DNA from 2 places in the Variovorax palleresanus genome. Region 1 is predicted to be linked to the other one. Evidence: riboswitches for the same ligand, from Rfam matches in the RefSeq annotation. Region 1 holds a riboswitch; the other holds the start of a gene.

The links. Region 1 has a riboswitch for glycine ahead of gcvT (glycine cleavage system aminomethyltransferase GcvT). Riboswitches for the same ligand answer to the same signal wherever they lie in the genome.
Region 2: linked by a shared signal. The riboswitch ahead of ACJ7Z0_RS19610 (D-amino acid dehydrogenase) and the one ahead of gcvT (glycine cleavage system aminomethyltransferase GcvT) in region 1 are both predicted to bind glycine.

Annotation. Positions count from the first base shown of each region.
Region 1 is NZ_JBJNVP010000002.1:603,383-612,875, reverse strand. It holds gene ACJ7Z0_RS06635 (alpha/beta hydrolase) at 1-443, shown strand, start outside; gene ACJ7Z0_RS06630 (DUF3014 domain-containing protein) at 571-1,518, shown strand; gene ACJ7Z0_RS06625 (hypothetical protein) at 1,619-1,867, shown strand; gene gcvP (aminomethyl-transferring glycine dehydrogenase) at 1,940-4,846, opposite strand; gene gcvH (glycine cleavage system protein GcvH) at 4,896-5,267, opposite strand; gene gcvT (glycine cleavage system aminomethyltransferase GcvT) at 5,308-6,483, opposite strand; glycine riboswitch at 6,529-6,648, opposite strand; glycine riboswitch at 6,661-6,751, opposite strand; gene ACJ7Z0_RS06605 (hypothetical protein) at 6,801-7,352, opposite strand; gene ACJ7Z0_RS06600 (TRAP transporter large permease) at 7,508-8,800, opposite strand; gene ACJ7Z0_RS06595 (TRAP transporter small permease) at 8,811-9,323, opposite strand; gene ACJ7Z0_RS06590 (TRAP transporter substrate-binding protein) at 9,421-9,493, opposite strand, start outside.
Region 2 is NZ_JBJNVP010000002.1:3,355,162-3,364,654, reverse strand. It holds gene ACJ7Z0_RS19635 (glycosyltransferase) at 1-3,929, shown strand, start outside; gene rfbC (dTDP-4-dehydrorhamnose 3,5-epimerase) at 4,018-4,566, opposite strand; gene rfbA (glucose-1-phosphate thymidylyltransferase RfbA) at 4,563-5,465, opposite strand; gene rfbD (dTDP-4-dehydrorhamnose reductase) at 5,517-6,407, opposite strand; gene rfbB (dTDP-glucose 4,6-dehydratase) at 6,404-7,486, opposite strand; glycine riboswitch at 7,742-7,847, shown strand; gene ACJ7Z0_RS19610 (D-amino acid dehydrogenase) at 7,939-9,240, shown strand; gene ACJ7Z0_RS19605 (FIST signal transduction protein) at 9,268-9,493, opposite strand, start outside.

The DNA.
Region 1 (9,493 bases):
AGCGGCGCATCAACGAGGAGCAGGAGCGCGAAAGCCGCTTCCTGGTCGGCGAGATGATCGCCTCGGCAGCGCAGCAGCTGGGCGTGCCGCCGGAGCGCGTGGTGGTCGGCGGCTTCAGCCAGGGCGGCATCATGGCGCTGTCGCTGCTGCTGACCCAGCCCGGCAAAGTGCGCGCCGCAATGGTGTGGCACAGCCGGCTGCTGCCGCAGGTGGTGCCGCACATTGCACCGCCAGAGGTTTTCGAGGGCAAGGCGCTGTGGGTGAGCCACGGAAGCGCGGACAACGTGATTCCGCCGAGCGCCGCGGCGGCCTCGCGCGAGCTGGCCCGCGGCCTTCCGCTGGCGCTGTCGGGGGGCGATTTTCCGGGCGGGCACGAGATCCGGCCGGCCGAGCTGCAGGGCTCGCTGGCGTGGCTGCAATCGCTTACAGCGAGCGCACCGTAGCGGCTGAACTTTTCGCGCGGTTGGCGCGTCACAGGGCGTTACGAGGACGCGGCCGTGGTGCGGGCTCTGTTGGTGCAACATAGCAGTTCGTCTCCCACTGCAATCCTCTCAAAAGGAAACTGCCCACATGTCCGACAGAGACACACCCGAAATCCGCGAAGTGCCCGAGCTGCGCGACGCACCCACGTACAAGCCGCGCCGCGAATCGTCGACCGGCACCCTCATCGTCATCGTGCTGCTCGCGCTTGCGGCCGCATTCCTCGGCTGGCGCTGGTACCAGCAGCAGCAACCACTGCATGTGGAGCCGGTAGCACCCGTTGCCACCGCGCCGAATGACGGGCCTGCGCCCGCACCGGCGCCTCCGCCACTGCCCGAATCGCTGGAGCCGCAGAACCCGATCGATGCGATCGCGCTGCCCGCCTCGGGGCTGCCCACGGTCGCGGATTCCGATACCCGCGTGATGAAGGCGCTGGTCGACCTGATGGGCAGCAAGAACGTGGCCGACTTCCTGCAGTTCGAGGGCATCGTGCGCCGCACCGTGGCCACGGTCGACAACATGCCGCGAGAGCACTCGCCCGCGAGCACATGGCCCGTGCAGCCCACCCGGCAGCGCTTCACCACCGCCGGCAAGGGCGAAGCGCAGACCATCGCGCCCGCGAATGCCGCGCGCTACACGCCCATCGTGCAGCTTGCCGAGTCGATCAATCCGGCCAAGGCGGCCAAGACTTACGCCCAGCTATATCCGCTGTTTCAGAAATCGTATGAGGAGCTCGGCTTTCCCGGGCGCTATTTCAATGACCGGCTCATCGCCGTGATCGACCATCTGCTGCAGGCGCCGGAGCCCGACGGCCCGGTGCAGGTTCGCCTCGTCGAGGTGAAAGGCAAGGTGTCGTCGCAGCGGCCGTGGGTGCGCTACGAGTACGCCGATCCGCAACTCGAGTCGCTCTCGTCCGGCCAGAAGATCATGGTGCGCATGGGGCTGGAGAACGAGCGCAGGCTGAAGGCCAGCCTGCGCGGCTTCCGCGAGCAGATCGCCACCGGCGAGATGTTGAAGAAGAAGCAGCAGCAGCGCTGACCCGGCGGTGTGCCGCCGTGTAGGCGCGGGCCGATTGCGTGCGGCGCCGATGGCGTGGATGATCTGCCTCGGCGATTTGCAAGATTGCGAGGACACCCGTATGAACCTGATGAGCGTCGACCTCTACCAGAGTGCCACCGATCCAATGAAATTCCTGGCGCTTCCCGCGGGCATCGATCCCGCCGAGCTCATGGGTCCGATGACCTTCGACCAGGACTACGCCCAGGTTGTCAAATACCGCGAGGGATTCGAATTCGACCCGTCCGAAAGTTACGCCGGCGTCAATGCCGCGAAGATCGCGGCGGACATCCTGACCGTGAAATGGGCGATGTATCGCCGCGAGGACTAGGCGTAGAACGGCACCGCAGCACGGCGGCGCCGAGCCGCCGTCCTCCTGCGCCCGGCCGTTCGCGCCCGGCCTTCAGGCCTCTTCGGTTTCCGTGTAGTCGCTTACCGGCACGCAGCTGCAGAACAGGTTGCGGTCGCCGTAGACGTTGTCGACACGGCCGATGGGCGGCCAGTACTTGGCGTGCTTGAGCTCAGCCAGCGGGAAGGCGCCCAGCTCGCGTGAATAGGGATGCGGCCATTCCGTACCAAGCAGGCTGGCGGCGGTGTGCGGCGCGTGCTTCAGCGGGTTGTCGTCCTTCGGCCAGACGCCTTCTTCCACCCGGCGGATCTCGCCGCGGATGGCGATCATCGCGTCGATGAAGCGGTCGAGTTCGGCCAGCGGCTCGCTCTCGGTCGGCTCGACCATCAGCGTGCCGGGCACCGGGAAGCTCAGCGTCGGCGCGTGGAAGCCGTAGTCGATCAGGCGCTTGGCCACGTCTTCGGCGGTGACGCCGCTCGTGTCCTTGAGCGGGCGCAGGTCGAGGATGCACTCGTGCGCGACGTGGCCGTTGGGGCTCGCGTACAGCGTGGGATAGTGGTCCTTGAGGCGCGCGCTGATGTAGTTGGCACTCAGGATCGCGATTTCGGTCGCAGCTTGCAGGCCCTTGGCGCCCATCATGCGGCAGTACATCCAGCTGATCGGCAGCACGGCCGCATTGCCGAGCGGCGCCGCGGAAACCGCGCCCACGCCGTTCGATGCAATGCCGCCCGTCGCATGGCCCGGCAGGTAGGGCACGAGGTCTTCCACCACGCACACCGGGCCCACGCCCGGGCCGCCGCCGCCGTGCGGAATGCAGAAGGTCTTGTGCAGGTTCAGGTGGCTCACGTCGCCACCGAACTCGCCCGGCGCGGCCACGCCGACCAGCGCATTCATGTTGGCACCGTCCACGTACACGCGGCCGCCGTGTTCATGCACGAGTTCGCAGAGCTCCTTCACGCGGGTCTCGAACACGCCGTGCGTGCTCGGGTAGGTGATCATCACCGCCGCCAGCTTGTCGCTGTGCTTCTCGCATGCGAACTTCAGGTCTTCCATGTCGACGTTGCCCTGCGCGTCGCAGGCCGTCACCACCACCTGCAGGCCCACCATCTGCGCGCTTGCGGGGTTGGTGCCGTGCGCCGACGAGGGAATGAGGCAGATGTTGCGGTGCCCCTGGCCATTGGCTTCGTGGAAGGACTTGATGGCCAGCAGGCCCGCGTATTCGCCCTGCGAGCCCGCGTTGGGCTGTAGGCTGATGCCTGCGTAGCCGGTGGCTTCGCACAGCCAGGCGCGCAGCTGCGCATCGAGCTGGGCATAGCCCACCAGCTGCTCGGCCGGCGCAAAGGGATGGATGTTGGCGAACTCCGGCCAGGTGATCGGGATCATCTCGCTGGTCGCGTTGAGCTTCATCGTGCAGCTGCCGAGCGGGATCATGCTGCGGTCAAGGGCCAGGTCCTTGTCCGACAGGCTGCGGATGTAGCGCAGCATCGCGGTTTCGCTCTTGTGGGTGTTGAACACCGGGTGCGTCAGAAAGGCGCTGGTGCGGCGCAGGTCTTCGGGCAGGCGCGGCGCGGTGTTGGCCAGGTCGTCGAAGCGGGGCATCGGCGTACCGGTGGGAACGAACAGCGCCCAGAGCGTCTCGATGTCGGCGCGCGTGGTGGTTTCGTCGAGTGAAATGCCCAGGTGCTGCTGCAGCCGCTGGCGCAGGTTGACGCCCGCGGCCTGCGCGCGCTCGATGATCTTCGGCGTGTCTTCGCCGGTGCGGATGGTCAGCGAATCGAAAGCCGTGGCGTTGACCGGCTCGCGGCCCATCTGCGCCAGGCCCTGCGCGAGGATGGCCGTGAGCGCGGCCACGCGCTGCGCGATGCGCGTGAGGCCGTCGGGGCCGTGGTACACGGCGTACATGCTGGCCACCACGGCCGGCAGCACTTGCGCGGTACAGATGTTGGAGGTGGCCTTCTCGCGGCGGATGTGCTGCTCGCGCGTCTGCAGCGCAAGGCGGTAGGCGGGCTGGCCGTGGGTGTCGACGCTCACGCCGACCAGCCGGCCCGGCAGCGATCGCTTGAACTCGTCGCGGCAGGCCAGGTAGGCGGCGTGCGGGCCGCCGTTGCACAGCGGCATGCCGAAGCGCTGCGTGGTGCCGCAGACGATGTCGGCGTCCCATTCGCCGGGTGGCGCAAGCAGCGTCAGCGCCAGCAGGTCGGCGGCCACGCAGAAGGCCGCGTCGCACTGGTGCGCATGGCCCGCGAGCGGGCGCAGGTCGTGCACGTGGCCGGTGGTGGCGGGGTACTGCGCGAGCACGCCGAAGAACTCACCGCTCACCATCAGGTGTGGCAGCGTCTCGGACACGGTGCTGACCTTGACCTCGATGCCCAGCGGCGCGGCGCGCGTCTTGATGACCTCGATGGTCTGCGGATGGCAGTCGCCCGACACCAGGAACACATTGCTCTTGCTTTTCACGCTGCGCCTGGCGAGCGTCATGGCCTCGGCCGCGGCCGTGGCTTCGTCGAGCATCGAGGCGTTGGCGATGGCCATGCCCGTGAGGTCGCACACCATGGTCTGGAAATTGAGCAAGGCTTCCATGCGGCCCTGCGAAATCTCGGCCTGGTACGGCGTGTAGGCCGTGTACCAGGCGGGGTTCTCGAGCACGTTGCGCAAGATCACGCCCGGCGTGTGCGTGCCGTAGTAGCCCTGGCCGATGAAGCTCTTGAACACCTTGTTCTTTGCCGCGATGGCCTTCAGCTCGGCCAGCGCATCGGCTTCCGTGATGGGGGCCGGCAGGCGCATCGGCTTGGCGCGGCGGATGGCCGCGGGCACGATGCCGTCGATGAGTTCCGCCCGCGTTTCCGAACCGATCACCGGCAGCATGCGCGCCTCGTCCGCTGCATCGATGCCGATGTGGCGGGCGAGGAACTCTTCGGCGTTCTCCAGTTGTTGCAAAGAGGGAAGGGCGGGAATCGGCATGGCGGTGAAGGCTCGGAGATGAGGAAAGGCGGCTTGCGAACTCGGCGGATCAGGATTCGGCGGCAAACTTGTCGTAGCTGGCGGCGTCCAGCAGCGCGTCGAGCTGCGCGGGTTCGCTGAGCTTGACCTTGAAGAACCAGCCGGTGGCCAGCGGATCGGTGTTGGCGAGCGAGGGATCGGCGCGCAGGGCTTCGTTCACTTCGGTGATCTCGCCCGAGACGGGCATGAACACATCGGCCGCGGCCTTGACCGATTCGACGACACCGGCCACTTCACCCTGGGCAAAGGTCTTGCCGACTTCGGGCAGGTCGACGAACACCACGTCGCCCAGCGCATCCTGCGCATGCACGGTGATGCCGACAGTGGCTGCGCCGCCTTCGGCCGAGACCCATTCGTGGTCCTTGGTGTACTTGATGCTCATGAAAAACTCCTCGTGGAAAAAATGATCGGGGATGCCGAGCCTAGCCGCGGTAGTAGCGGGTGGGCACGAAAGGCAGGGTCGAGACTTCCATCGGAACCGGCTTGCCGCGCACGATGGCCTGCACGCGCGTACCGGGTTCCGAAAATGCGGTGGCCACGTAGCCCATGGCGATCGGGCGGTCGGCCGTGGGGCCGAGCAGGCCGCTCGTGACAAAGCCGATGTCGTGGCCTTCGAACGATTGCAGCACCGTACCGTCGCGCACCGGAATGCGCTCCAGTGCCACGAGGCCGACGCGCCGGCGCTTCAGCGTGTCGTGGTCGGTCCGGCCCGCGGCGCCGGCCATGGCGGCGGCGAGCTGGGCCAGGACCTTGGCCGCGCCCGGAAAGCCGCCTTCGCGCACGCCACCCGTGCGGCGTACCTTCTGGATGGCCCAGTTCAGCGAGGCCTCGACCGGCGTGGTGGTGGTGTCGATGTCGTTGCCGTAGAGGCAGAGCCCGGCTTCCAGGCGCAGCGAATTGCGCGCACCCAGGCCGACGGGCTTGACCTCGGGCTGGGCCAGCAGCAGGCGGGCGAGCGCGTCGGCATCCTTGCCGGCCACCGAAATCTCGAAGCCGTCTTCGCCGGTGTAGCCGCTGCGGGTGGCAAAGGCGGGAATGCCGCCGATCTGCACTGCGCCGCCGGTCATGAAGACGAAGCGCTCGACGCCGGGCGACAGCCGCGCCAGCACCGCGGCCGCCTGTGGTCCCTGCAGCGCGAGCAGCGCGTGGTCGGGCATGGGCTGCACATCGCAGCGCGCGCCGATCTTCTGCTGGATGTGGGCCAGGTCGGCCACCTTGCAGGCGCCATTGACGATCACGAAGATCGAGCCGTGCCCTTCGTTGAAGAACATCAGGTCGTCGAGGATGCCGCCTTCGTCGTTCAGCAGCAGGCCATAGCGCTGCTTGCCGGGCGCCAGGTCGATCACGTCGACCGGCATCAGGGTTTCGAAGGCGGCCGCGGCGTCCGGGCCCACCAGGCGCAGCTGGCCCATGTGCGAGATGTCGAACAACCCGGCGGCGTCGCGCGTGTGCTTGTGCTCGGCCATGAGGCCGGCGGGGTACTGCACCGGCATCGAATAGCCGGCAAACGGCACCATGCGTGCGCTCAGCTCCACGTGCAGGTCGTGGAGCGGCGTCTTGAGAAGTTGGGCGTCGGATGATGAAGCGGAAGCGGCCACGGGGCACTCCAAAGGGGCAGTCGAATTCCATGGCGCAAGCCATGGGCCACCCCTGCTGTCCGCTTTACCTGAGAGATTCGCCCCACGATCGAGGTTTGCTCCTTCGGTGGGCTGCCTGCCGCATCGCGTCGATGCAGGCGACAGCCTCTCTCCAGCAAGGAAACGCCGGCATCCGCCAGCGCTGTGTCAGTCCTTTTGCCTGAGCGTTCGGGAAACCCCTGCGCCTTCGGCGGCCTCGCATGGCGAAGCTCTCTCCTGACCATGGCGAGTGTAGTGGATCGCGGCGCCCCGGTCCGGCGGCCGGGGGGTGGACGGGCTCAGTGCACGGTCTCGGAGGAGAGCGGAAGTAACCTCTCGATACGCTCGCGCAGCGATTCAGCGCGTTCCGCCCCGGCGCTTTTCTCGACCTCCGAGAGCATCAGCGCGGCAATCGTCAGCATGGCGTCGCGGTCGCGGGCTTCGCGCAGCGCGTCGCGCATCTGCATCGCAAACCTGGGGTCGCGCCGCACGAACATGCGTTCGCAGATGTCGAACAGGAACATGCGCGTGGTGGCCAGGGAGCGCTTGCCGTCGAAATGGTCGGCGGCGGTCGCGGCCTGGGCCGGCTCGGCCGCGCTGTCCATGGCCGCCGCCGGGGCGGCTGGCGCGGGAGTGGGCGCGGGGGCGGCCTGTGGATAGTGCAGGTAGCCGCGGCTCATCAAGGCCTGCAATGCCTGCTCGGCTTCGCTGCGGTTGGCGAACAGGGGGCTGAAATCGGTCAGCGAACGCCGGCCGTCGGCCATCAGCAGCAATGCGCGTTCGCGCTGGCTGAGCGTGCGTTGGCCGCTTTGGAGTTCGTCGCGTGCCTTGTCGGTCTTGGTGGGAAACATGGCGCAACAGCTTTCGGGGATCGAAGGCTGCAGCATCGTTGCAAGAGGTGACATTTTCGTGAAAACGTTTGCCTTACAGGGGCATCGGTCTCATGACACGTCACTTTTTCCGGACCGGTTTTCGTTGTGGAAATCGATCCAGCCGGCTCCCCCCGCTACTTGAACCCGAGCGCCCGCGGCAGCCAGGTACTGAGCGTCGGCACGAAGGTCAGGATCATCAGCACGGCGCCGTGCGCCCACAGGAAGGGCACCAGCTCCTTCACCAGCGCCGACATAGGCACCTTCGACACGTTGCAGGTCACGAACAGCAGCCCGCCCACCGGCGGCGTGATCATGCCGAGCGTGAGGTTGAAGATCACGATCATCGCGAAGTGCACCGGGTCGACCCCGAGTTTCATTGCCACCGGCGCGAGAATCGGCGCCAGCACCATCACGCCGGGCAGCGGCTCGATGAAGATGCCGAACAGTAGCAGGAACACGTTGACGATGATCAGGAACATCCATGGCGAGAGGTTCATGCTCACGAGCCATTCCGCCATTTGCTGCGGCACGCCCTCGATGGTCAGAATCCAGGCGAACGAGGCCGAGAGCCCGATGATGATCAGCACCGAGGCCGACAGCAGGGCCGAACGCGCGAGGATGTCGGGCAGCATCTTCCATTCGAGCGTGCGGTAGACGAACTTGCCGCACACCAGCGCGTAGAACACCGCCACCACCGAGGCCTCGGTGGGCGTGAACCAGCCGGCGCGCATGCCGCCCAAAATGACCACCGGCAGCAGGATGGCGGGAATCGCCTTCCAGGTCGTGATGAGAATCTCGCGCAGCGGCGGCGTCTCGCCATCGCCCTTGTAGTTGCGCTTCTTCGAGACGTAGAAGTTCACGATGCACATCGCCACCGCGATCAGCAGGCCCGGCAGCAGGCCGGCCACGAACAGCTGGCCGACCGAAACGGTTTCGTCCTGCAGCGCGTAGATGATCATGATGATCGAGGGCGGAATGATCGGCCCGACGATCGCGGTCGAGGCCGTCAACGCTGCCGCGTAGGAGCGGTCATAGCCGGCCTTGTCCATCATCTTGATGAGCATCGACCCCGGTCCCGCCGCATCGGCCAGCGCCGAGCCCGAGATGCCCGAGAAGAAGGTGAGCGACACCACGTTGGTGTAGCCGAGTCCTCCGCGCCGGTGGCCGACGAACTGGCCCGCGAAGCGCAGCAGCACTTCGGTGAGCGAGCCGCCGCTCATCAACTCGGCTGCAAGGATGAAGAATGGCACGGCCATCAGCGGAAAGCTGTCGATGCCGGTGAAGGTTTCCTTCAGCAGCACCATCAGCGGGTAGTTCTCCGCAAGAATGAGTGTGGCGGCAGTCGAAAGGCCTAGCGCAAAGGCCACGGGCACGCCGATGGCCAGGAAAATGCAGGCGGAGACGATCAGAACGATGCTGGCATCCATGGTCGTTTCCTTACAGCGACGCCGAGGCGTTGGCGTCGAAGTGGGCGTCGGAAGCGAACTCCCTGCGCATCACATAACCCCGCACCACCAGCAGCCAGTGCACGATCAACAGCAGGCCGCCGAACAGCATGGCGCTGTAGATATAGGCGAACGGAATCTGCGTCACTGCCGTGAGCTGGAACATCGTGCGTTCCATGTACAGCCAGCCGTACCAGACCATGAAGCCGAAGAAGGCGAACAGCAGCCCGGCAACGACGATGCGCAGCGCAACGGCTGCGCTGCGCGGCAGCGCGTCCTGCAGGTTCTCGACCGCGATATGGCCGCCGTAGCGCAGCACCGGCCCGGCGCCGATGAAGGTGAGCCAGATCATCATGTGCCGCGACACCTCTTCGGCCCATTCGAGCGACTGGTTCGTGAGATAGCGCAGCCCCACGTTGGTGAAGATGATGACCGACATGGCGGCCAGCAAAAGGATCAGCGCCCAGCGGTTGGCGGCAAGAAAGTAGCGCTCGAAGACTTGCACTGTGTTGTTCTCTGTTCTGTCGTCTTGGAAAAAAAAGAAGCGCCCGGCGCACTGAAGCGGGCCGGGCGCGGTCGTCGGAAGAAGCTGGCGCGCAGGCTTACTGGACGTCCGTGATCTTCTTGATGTTATCGGCTCCGAACTCCTTGGCGTAGCCCGCATAGGCCGGCTTC
Region 2 (9,493 bases), 2.8 Mb from region 1:
AGGAACGGCATCTCCCAATGCTAGCCGACGTAATATCCGCCATGCGCCCGGGTCCAAGTAAAGGCATTACTTTGGTATCGGGAGACGCAAACTTCGCGCATCACGCGTGGAATCAGTTATCAGTACTTCAATCCATCGTTGATGGTGGAGTGAAGTGCACGGCTCAACTTATCAGCACACATGAACCGCTAGGGCCCATGCCCAAGCTTTTTCCAGAGTTGTCGCACTGGACTATGCATCGAGTTCCCGATTGGGAATTGGAACATATAAATCAATTCGGAAAGATGGTCTTGCCCCTTGGCGGCACCTTCGTACAACAAAGGTTGGTCGAACGGTTGCTGCATTTTGCTGTCACGCTACCCAAGGCAAGCGAAATCGAATCCCTTTTTTCTCGCGTCGAGAAGTATGAAGGACCAATATTATGGATGAGCGTTCGGACCCGAAATCGTACAGCACTCAATCAAACAGAAGCGTTGATTGAGATAGGGACACGCTTTCTTTCCATTTGTCCAACAGGATCGATTATCTTAGATGGCCACTCTTTTGCGGATGATCTCGCAACCAACCCGGGCTATGCCCCCGCGGCTCAGAGAGAAGTTGTCACAGAAGATCTCCAAGTTGCGCACATCGTAGCAAACAAGCTACGCTCTGAGAAGGGCGCGCATGTTCGAGTGGAATTTGCGGTGGGTTTGACGATTTCCGAAACAATATTGCTGGCACAGTACGCCACCTTTTATTTCTGCCATCATGGGACCGTTCAGCACAAAATAGGCTGGTTCACTTCATGTTCAGGCGTGGTGCACTGCAACAGGCGAACCACGCAAGCTTTACCGGCTCATTATGTTAAAAATCAGTCCGAAATAGCTTCTCTTCCCGCCTACACCCCTCTCGAACTGATCGATGCGCCAGACCACATTCAATCTGAGGAGGCATTGCAACAAGCGTTAAAAACGGAAAATTATCGATTTGTAAGCATCGCCGCAATCGGTGATTTTGTCGTAGACGAGATGGAAAAACATTGGGCCACATTAACCAAGGGACGGGTTATGCAAAATCAAATTCAAAATAACATTGAACTTCACGCCGAAGGTTACGCCGAAAAGCAGCAACCACCGCGTAGAAACAGTCTACGTCTTGGGCTGAAGCGCTTGTACAAGAAATTAAACGGATCCAGTCAATCGACAGCGCTTGGGCAGGCACCCTTGAAAGAATTGCGTCGCGAAATCCTAGACTCCGGTGAGTTTGATTGGAAGTTTTATGCTTTGTCCTACACAGATGTGCCACACGACGCGGAAGCCGCGCTAAGCCATTTCATCACGATCGGGCTGGAGCAAGGCCGACATCCAAGCCTCAGGTTCAGTCCCGCTGAATACTTAGCGGCAAACTCGGACGTCGGGTCTATTGCGAAGACATTTTTGCACTACATCCGAAGCGGCCATAAAGAATCTCGAAGCCTGGGAAGGGTGCCTGCGGCTTTGGATTATGAACGTGCGGCAACCCAAATTCGAGACAGTGGCCTATTTGACGAGGAGGAATATCTCAGACGACTGCCAGCCGCCAAAGCAACACCGTGGGATCCAGTGATGCACTATTTAGCCGTCGGGTCTAAATTCAGCGTCGAACCGCTTAAAGAATATTCCCTGAATCGATATGTCGCACTCTATCCCGACTTGCGCAACGCCGAAGTTAATCCGTTGATTCACTGGCTGAGCCATGGTTGCATAGAAGGCAGGAAACTACCCACCCATTCGGAAATTCATAAGTGGGTGGACAGTAGGTGGACGTACCCGCTGCCCGATGATGAGGTGAACTTCGAAATCATGGCCGGCGAGGCCTTTTTCTGCGCGCACGGCTTTAACTTTGTTAATCGCGAGACGAAGGGTCATTTCAGAGAGTGCATTGAAACTCTTATGCAAAAATTCCCGGGATCAAGCACGACAAAGAAGCCAGTAAAAGCATCAATAATAATTCCCGTTTATGGGCAGCTTGATTATGTCTTGAATTGCCTAGACTCCTTGGCGGGTCATAAATCGGAACATACCTTCGAAATTATTGTTTGCGACGACGCGTCTCCTGACGAAGGCCAGATGCTCGAGCTCAAAAGGATTCCATGGATACGGTATGTTCGCCGGCCTGAGAATGGCGGATTCATAGAGTGCTGTAATTTTGCCGCCGCGCTCGCAGAGGGTGAAATCTTTGTTTTCCTGAATAGTGACACGCGCGTAGTTGATGGTTGGCTCGACGAACTCATCTGGAGTCTTGAAAACTTGAAAGATGCAGGGCTGGTTGGTTCAAAATTATTGAATGCCGACGGGAGTCTACAAGAAGCAGGTGGGATCATTTGGCGAGATGGTTCTGCTTATAACTACGGTCGCGGCGACAATTCAAATCAGCCGCGCTATTGCTTCGCCCGCCCAGCAGACTACATCTCGGGTGCATCAATTGCTATTCGAGGAGTACTCTGGCGGCAATTGAACGGGTTTGACTCGCATTTCAGTCCCGCCTACTGCGAGGACGTTGATCTTGCATTCAGGGTGCGCGAACAGGGGCACCAGGTCTGGTTTCAACCGCTCTCTCGTGTAATTCACTACGAAGGAATTACGCATGGCCGAAGCACCGCCACGGGTGTCAAAGCATATCAGGTGGAAAATCTAAGGAAAGTGCGAGAGAGATATAGCGATGTCATATCGACCCACCCTGCTGTAGGAGCAAGTCTTTATGAGGCTTCAATGCACCGCTCCCGCAAGCGGATGATAGTTTTGGATGCATTAACGCCGACTCCAGACCAGGATTCCGGCTCAATTATGACGTTCGAAACCATGCAGATTTATCGGGAACTAGGCTTTGAACAGCATTTTTTACCCATGCATTCTCCGTTTTGGATGCCGAAGTACACCTTTAATCTTCAGAGAGCGGGGGTTTGCTGCCACTACCAACCATTTACAAGCCGCGTGGCGGAGATCGGCGCACAATGTGGCGGCTTCGATTTAGCGCTCATTTATCGACATGAGGTCGCTAATATGACCTATGACGACGTACGAGAATTTATGCCGACAGCGCCTGTAATTTTCGCGAACGTGGATCTACACTATTTGCGCGAGTCGAGAGGCGCTCAAATGACTGGGGATGAGCGCGGAACCTTTCGCGCTCAAATCACGAAATCCAGCGAGCTTCGAATGTTTGCCGAAGCTGACGCGTCATTCGTTCATACGGCAGTGGAACGAGAAATCGTCAACACAGAATTACCGAAAAGCCCGGAAAACATCATTTTATTTCCGTGGCTGGCCGAGTCGGTTGAAGTTCTAACTGATTTTCAACAGCGAAAAGACATCATGTTTTTAGGGAATTTTCCTCATACACCGAATGTGGATTCAATTCTCTATTTCGTTCAGGAGATGTGGCCGCATATAGAACCGAATCTTCCTGCGGACGCGAGGTTGCTGGTGGTTGGCAACAAACCTCCTCCAGAGGTCATGGCACTTGCATCCGATCGCATCATCGTTACCGGATTTGTGGAGGACTTGACACCTCACTTTGCAATGTCAAGAGTCTTCGTGGCGCCCCTGCGTTTTGGGGCCGGCATTAAAGGGAAGATCATAAATTCCTTCGCGCATGGAGTGCCTTGCGTGGCGTCTACTATTGCCGCTGAGGGCATTGCAGGAGCAAAGGACTCTCACCTGTTGGTGCAAGATGACCCACTTGATTTTGCGAGGGACGTTATTAATCTGTATTCAGACGAGGCCAAATGGCACTTTATGCAGGCGGCGGGGCTCGAGTTTTTGAGAAAAAATTACTCTCGCTCGCGTGCCACTGAGATATGCACGGAGGGTCTGCAAGTCGCCAGTCGTGTTTGGATGCGCCGACAGGAGCATCAACGATCTGCAGCATTGCGAAAAATAATGATTAAGAACGGAGATTTAACCGAATAAAGCTTCTCGTCGCTCGATGGACAGTCCGCCCCTCAATCTGCGCTTGGGGCTGGTGCCCCATCGCATGGAGGATTACAAGGGTCTTCGACTAATCGAAGATCTCGGCTTGCTTCAACGAAACACCGGCCTGATCCTTCGCGGACAGCACAGGCGCCATTCCAATTTCCGGCCACTCGATACCAATGTTCGCGTCGTTCCATGCAATGCAACGTTCGTACGCCGGCGCGTAGTACTCAGTGGTCTTGTAGAGAAAATCCGCGCTCTCGCTGAGCACCAGGAACGCGTGCGCGAATCCGGCCGGCACCCAGAGCTGCTTATGATTTTCTTCGGTCAACTCGACGCCAACCCATTTGGCGAAGGTGGGCGACGATCTGCGAATGTCGACCGCCACATCAAACACCGAGCCGCGCACAGCCCGCACCAGCTTTCCTTGCGGCTGCTGCACCTGGTAATGCAGTCCCCGAAGCACGCCCTTCACAGAGCGCGAATGGTTGTCCTGCACGAACTCGACATGCCGCCCGACGGCCTCATCGAACGCCTTGCCGTTGAAGCTCTCGTAGAAAAACCCGCGCGCATCGCCGAAGACCTTCGGCTCGATGATCAGCACTTCAGGAATTGCGGTGGGTGTGGCCTTCACGAGCGCACCTCCTCAGCCAGCAGGTGGTTCAGGTACTTGCCGTAGCCGTTCTTCTGCAGCGGCGCAGCAAGCCTTGCCAACTGTTCCCGGTCGATGAAGCCATGGCGCCATGCGATTTCTTCCGGACAGGCGATCTTCAGGCCCTGCCGGTGCTCCAGCGTTGCGATGAACTGCCCCGCTTCCAGCAGGCTCTCGTGCGTGCCGGTATCGAGCCACGCATAACCGCGTTGCATGATCTGCACGTTCAGCTGGTTGCGATCCAGATAGGCTTGGTTGACGGCCGTGATCTCGAGCTCGCCACGCGCGCTGGGCTTCACGGCCTTGGCAATGTCGACCACCTGGTTGTCGTAGAAATAGAGACCGGTCACCGCGTAGCTGCTCTTGGGCTGGGCCGGTTTTTCCTCGATGCTGCTGGCCTTGCCCTCGGCATCGAAGGCCACCACGCCATAGCGCTCAGGGTCGTGCACGTGGTACGCAAACACGGTGGCGCCGGATTGCTTCGAATCGGCATCGGCGAGCAGATGCGCAAAGTCGTGGCCATAAAAGATGTTGTCGCCCAGCACCAGCGCGCTCGGCGAATTTCCTACGAATTTGTCGCCGATGATGAAGGCCTGTGCCAGGCCATCGGGGCTCGGTTGCACCGCGTACTGCAGGTTGATGCCCCACTGGCTGCCGTCGCCCAGCAGTTGCTGAAAACGCGGCGTGTCCTGCGGCGTGCTGATGATCAGGATGTCGCGCATTCCACCGAGCATCAGCGTGCTGAGCGGGTAGTAGATCATCGGCTTGTCGTACACCGGCAGTAGTTGCTTGCTGAGTGCGAGCGTGGCCGGGTGCAGCCGGGTTCCGGAGCCGCCGGCCAGGATGATGCCCTTGCGTTGCGTTGTCGTCTTCGTGGTCATTGTTGTATTTCTCTCCTTGCTTTCTTTGCTTTGCCGCGCTCGGCGTGTTGTTTAAAGGGTTTCGCGCAGCATGCGGGCCACGCCCTGCTGCCAAGGGGGCAGCATCAGGCCGAAGGTGGCCTGCAGCTTGCGCGTGTCGAGCCGCGAGTTGGCGGGGCGCGTGGCGGGGGTGGGAAAGGCGCTGGTGGGCACAGCATCGACTTCCGCGGGGCCGGCCTTGAGTTCGGCGCCGGCCTGCTGGGCCTGCTCGAGCACGAAGCGCGCATAGCCGCACCAGGTGGTCTCACCGCCGGCTACCGCGTGATAGAGCCCGGCCTTGGCCGGGTCTTGCAGGGTGGCGCGGATTGCGTGTGCCGTGACATCGGCCAGCAGTTCGGCGCCGGTGGGGGCGCCAAACTGATCGTCGATGACGGTCAGGCGATCCCGCTCCTTGGCGATCCGCAGCATGGTCTTGGCAAAATTGCCGCCGCGCGCCGCATACACCCAGCTGGTGCGAAGGATCAGGTGTCTGGCGCAGTGAGCGGCCACCAGCTGCTCGCCTTCGAGCTTGGTGCGCCCGTACACGCTGAGGGGGCCGGTGGCGTCGTCTTCTTTCCAGGGCTTGCTTCCGCTGCCGTCGAAGACGTAGTCGGTGGAGTAGTGCACCATGAGCGCGCCGATCTGCTGGGCCGCCTGGGCCACCACGCCGGGCGAGGTGGCGTTGAGCTTGCGCGCAAAGTCGGGCTCGCTCTCGGCCTTGTCGACCGCGGTGTGGGCCGCGGCGTTGACGATGACGTCGGGACGAACCTTGAGCACGGTCTCGGCCAGTTGCTCGGGGCGGCTGAAGTCGGCATGCAGGTCGGTGCTGTCGAAATCGAGCGCCACCAGTTCGCCCAGCGGTGCGAGGCTGCGCTGCAGCTCCCATCCAACCTGCCCACCCTTGCCCAGCAGCAGCAACTTCATGCCGCGGCCTTGGCCGCGGGCGCGGCGTCGTATTGCTTCTCGACCCATTCGCGGTAGGCGCCGCTTTGCACGTTGCGCACCCATTCGGCGTTGGCAAGGTACCACTCAACGGTCTTGCGAATGCCGCTGTCGAAGGTTTCGGCGGGCTTCCAGCCGAGTTCGCGTTCGAGCTTGCGCGCGTCGATGGCGTAGCGGCGGTCGTGGCCCGGCCGATCGGTGACGTAGCTGATCTGCTCCTTGTAAGGCTTGCCGTCGGCGCGCGGGCGCAGTTCGTCGAGCAAGGCGCACACGGTGTTGACGATCTCGATGTTGGGCTTCTCGTTCCAGCCGCCGACGTTGTAGGTCTCGCCGAGCTTGCCGCCCTCGAGCACGCGGCGGATGGCGCTGCAGTGGTCCTTCACGTAGAGCCAGTCGCGCACCTGCATGCCGTCGCCGTACACCGGCAGCGGCTTGCCGGCCAGGGCGTTGACGATCATCAGCGGGATGAGTTTCTCGGGAAAGTGGAACGGCCCGTAGTTGTTGGAGCAGTTGGTGGTGACCACTGGCAGGCCGTAGGTGTGGTGCCAGGCGCGCACGAGGTGGTCGCTGGCGGCCTTGCTGGCCGAGTAGGGGCTGTTGGGCTCGTACTTGTTCTCTTCGGTGAAGGCCGGGTCGGTCTTGGAAAGCGAGCCGTAGACCTCGTCGGTCGACACATGCAGGAAGCGGAACGCGGCCTTCTGGTCGGCCGGCAGCGCGCTCCAGTAACCCCGCACGGACTCGAGCAGGCGGAAGGTGCCAAGCACGTTGGTCTGCACGAAATCTTCGGGGCCGTGGATGGAACGATCTACGTGCGATTCCGCGGCAAAGTTCACGATAGCGCGCGGTTTGTGCTCAGCCAGCAAGCGGTCGACCAGGGCGCTGTCGCCGATGTCGCCCTGCACAAAGATATGCCGTGGATCGCTTTTGAGCGACGCGAGCGTTTCGAGGTTGCCGGCGTAGGTGAGTTTGTCGAGATTCACGACCGGCTCGTCGCTCTGCGAGATCCAGTCGAGTACGAAATTGGCGCCAATAAAGCCGGCGCCGCCGGTTACCAGAATCATGAGTCCCCCGAAGTTGTCGAACAATCGCCCTCAGGCGAATCTGTCCCGTGATTATCCCATTGGACCGAATTACCAAAATCGAGGGGTAGGCAGCTCGGCGCGTGCGCCTACAATAGCCCCACTGCAGGAGAGCAGGTAGCGCTTTTTGCTACCTCACCGAAGGCGCAAACTCCCATAAACGCTCAGGTCGGCCCCACGGATTCTTGAAGTTCTTCTTTCAAAGAGTTTCGGCATGGGGCCTGTACTGCACCAACTGATACGCCGTCTGGAGAGCCATCACCTTGCGTGATGCACCGAAGGAGCAAACCCGCTGCGGGCGCAGCGGGTGAATCTCTCAGGTACCAAGGACAGGGGGAGCGGCAACTTGGACGGCGGTCGTCCGGTTGCTTGCTATTGAATCAGTAGCACACCAAGCCCGCCGTTCAAGCGCCAACTTCCAAAAGGTACTTGAAATGCGCGTGATCGTTCTCGGCGCCGGCTTGCTCGGCGTGACCTCGGCTTACTACCTCCAGCAACTCGGCCACGAAGTGACCGTCATCGACCGGCAGGCCACGCCGGCCGCCGAAACCAGCTTTGCCAACGGCGGGCAGATCTCCGTGAGCCACGCGGAACCCTGGGCCAACCCGAGCGCACCGCTCAAGGTGCTGCAATGGCTGGGCAGGGAAGACGCCCCGCTGCTCTTTCGCATTCGCGCCGACATGCGCCAGTGGCTCTGGGGTTTGCAGTTTCTGCGCGAATGCACCCCGGCACGCACGCGGCACAACATCGAGCAGATCGTGCGCCTGGGCACCTACAGCCGCGAAATGTTGCAGCAGTTGCGTCGCGATACCGGTCTCAGCTACGACCAGCGCACGCAGGGCATCCTGCACTTCTATACGACGCAGAAGGAGTTCGACGGTGCCCTCGCGCCTGCCGAGCAGATGCGCGCATTGGGCTGCGAGCGGCTGGTGATCTCGGCCGACGAGGCGGTGAAGATCGAGCCAGCGCTGGCCCACATCCGCCCGAAGCTGGCCGGCGCGACGTATACCGCCGAGGATGAATCGGGCGACGCCAACCGCTTCGCGCGCGAACTGGTCGCGCTGGCGATGGCGGCCGGCGTGAAGTTCCTCATGAGCCACACCGTCACTGCGCTGCGCGAGACCGGCGGCAGCATCGACCACGTCGAAGCCACCGACAGCGAAGGCCGTTTCCAGCGCATCCGCGGCGATGCCTTCGTGCTGGCGATGGGCTCGCTCAGCCCGATCGTTGCCGCGCCGCTGGGCATCCGGCTGCCGATCTATCCGGCCAAGGGCTATTCGGTGACTTTGCCGGTCAAAGACGCCTCCAAGGCGCACCAGGTTTCGCTGACCGACGACGAATACAAGCTCGTGTTCTCGCGCTACACCTCGGCCAGCGGCGATCGCCTGCGCATCGCCGGCACGGCCGAGCTCAACGGCTACGACCGCGATCTGAACCGCGTGCGCTGCGAAGCCATCGTGCGGCGCGTCGAAGAACTCTTTCCGGGTGCCGGCGACACCACGCAGGCCCAATTCTGGACTGGCCTGCGCCCCGCGACGCCCAGCAACGTACCGATGATCGGCAAGACAAAGCTGCCCAACCTGTTCCTCAACACCGGCCACGGCACGCTCGGCTGGACGCATGCCTGCGGCTCGGGCAAGTCGATCGCGCGCATCGTGAGCGGGCTTGTGCCGGAGGTGGATTTCGCGTTCACAGGAATGCCTGCGCCCGCGGCGCGCGTGCTGCAGCCGGCTTGAACGAGCGCCAAGCGGCGGTTCCGGGGTTCAGTCCTTGCCGGTAAATACCGTCAGCACCCCCGTATACCCATACAGGTGGTGCCGGGCGATCTCGCCCGCCGCAAAGAAACCGACCAGCGGCACGTCGCCCAGTGCATGCCGCACGATCTGCAGTTCGGCGCCTGGCGCGCCGAAGTGCGGTCCGCCGCGTCCCGAGCAACTCACGTACACGGCCCCAGCAATGCGGCGCGCCGGATGCGGCGCTGCCTCGGCC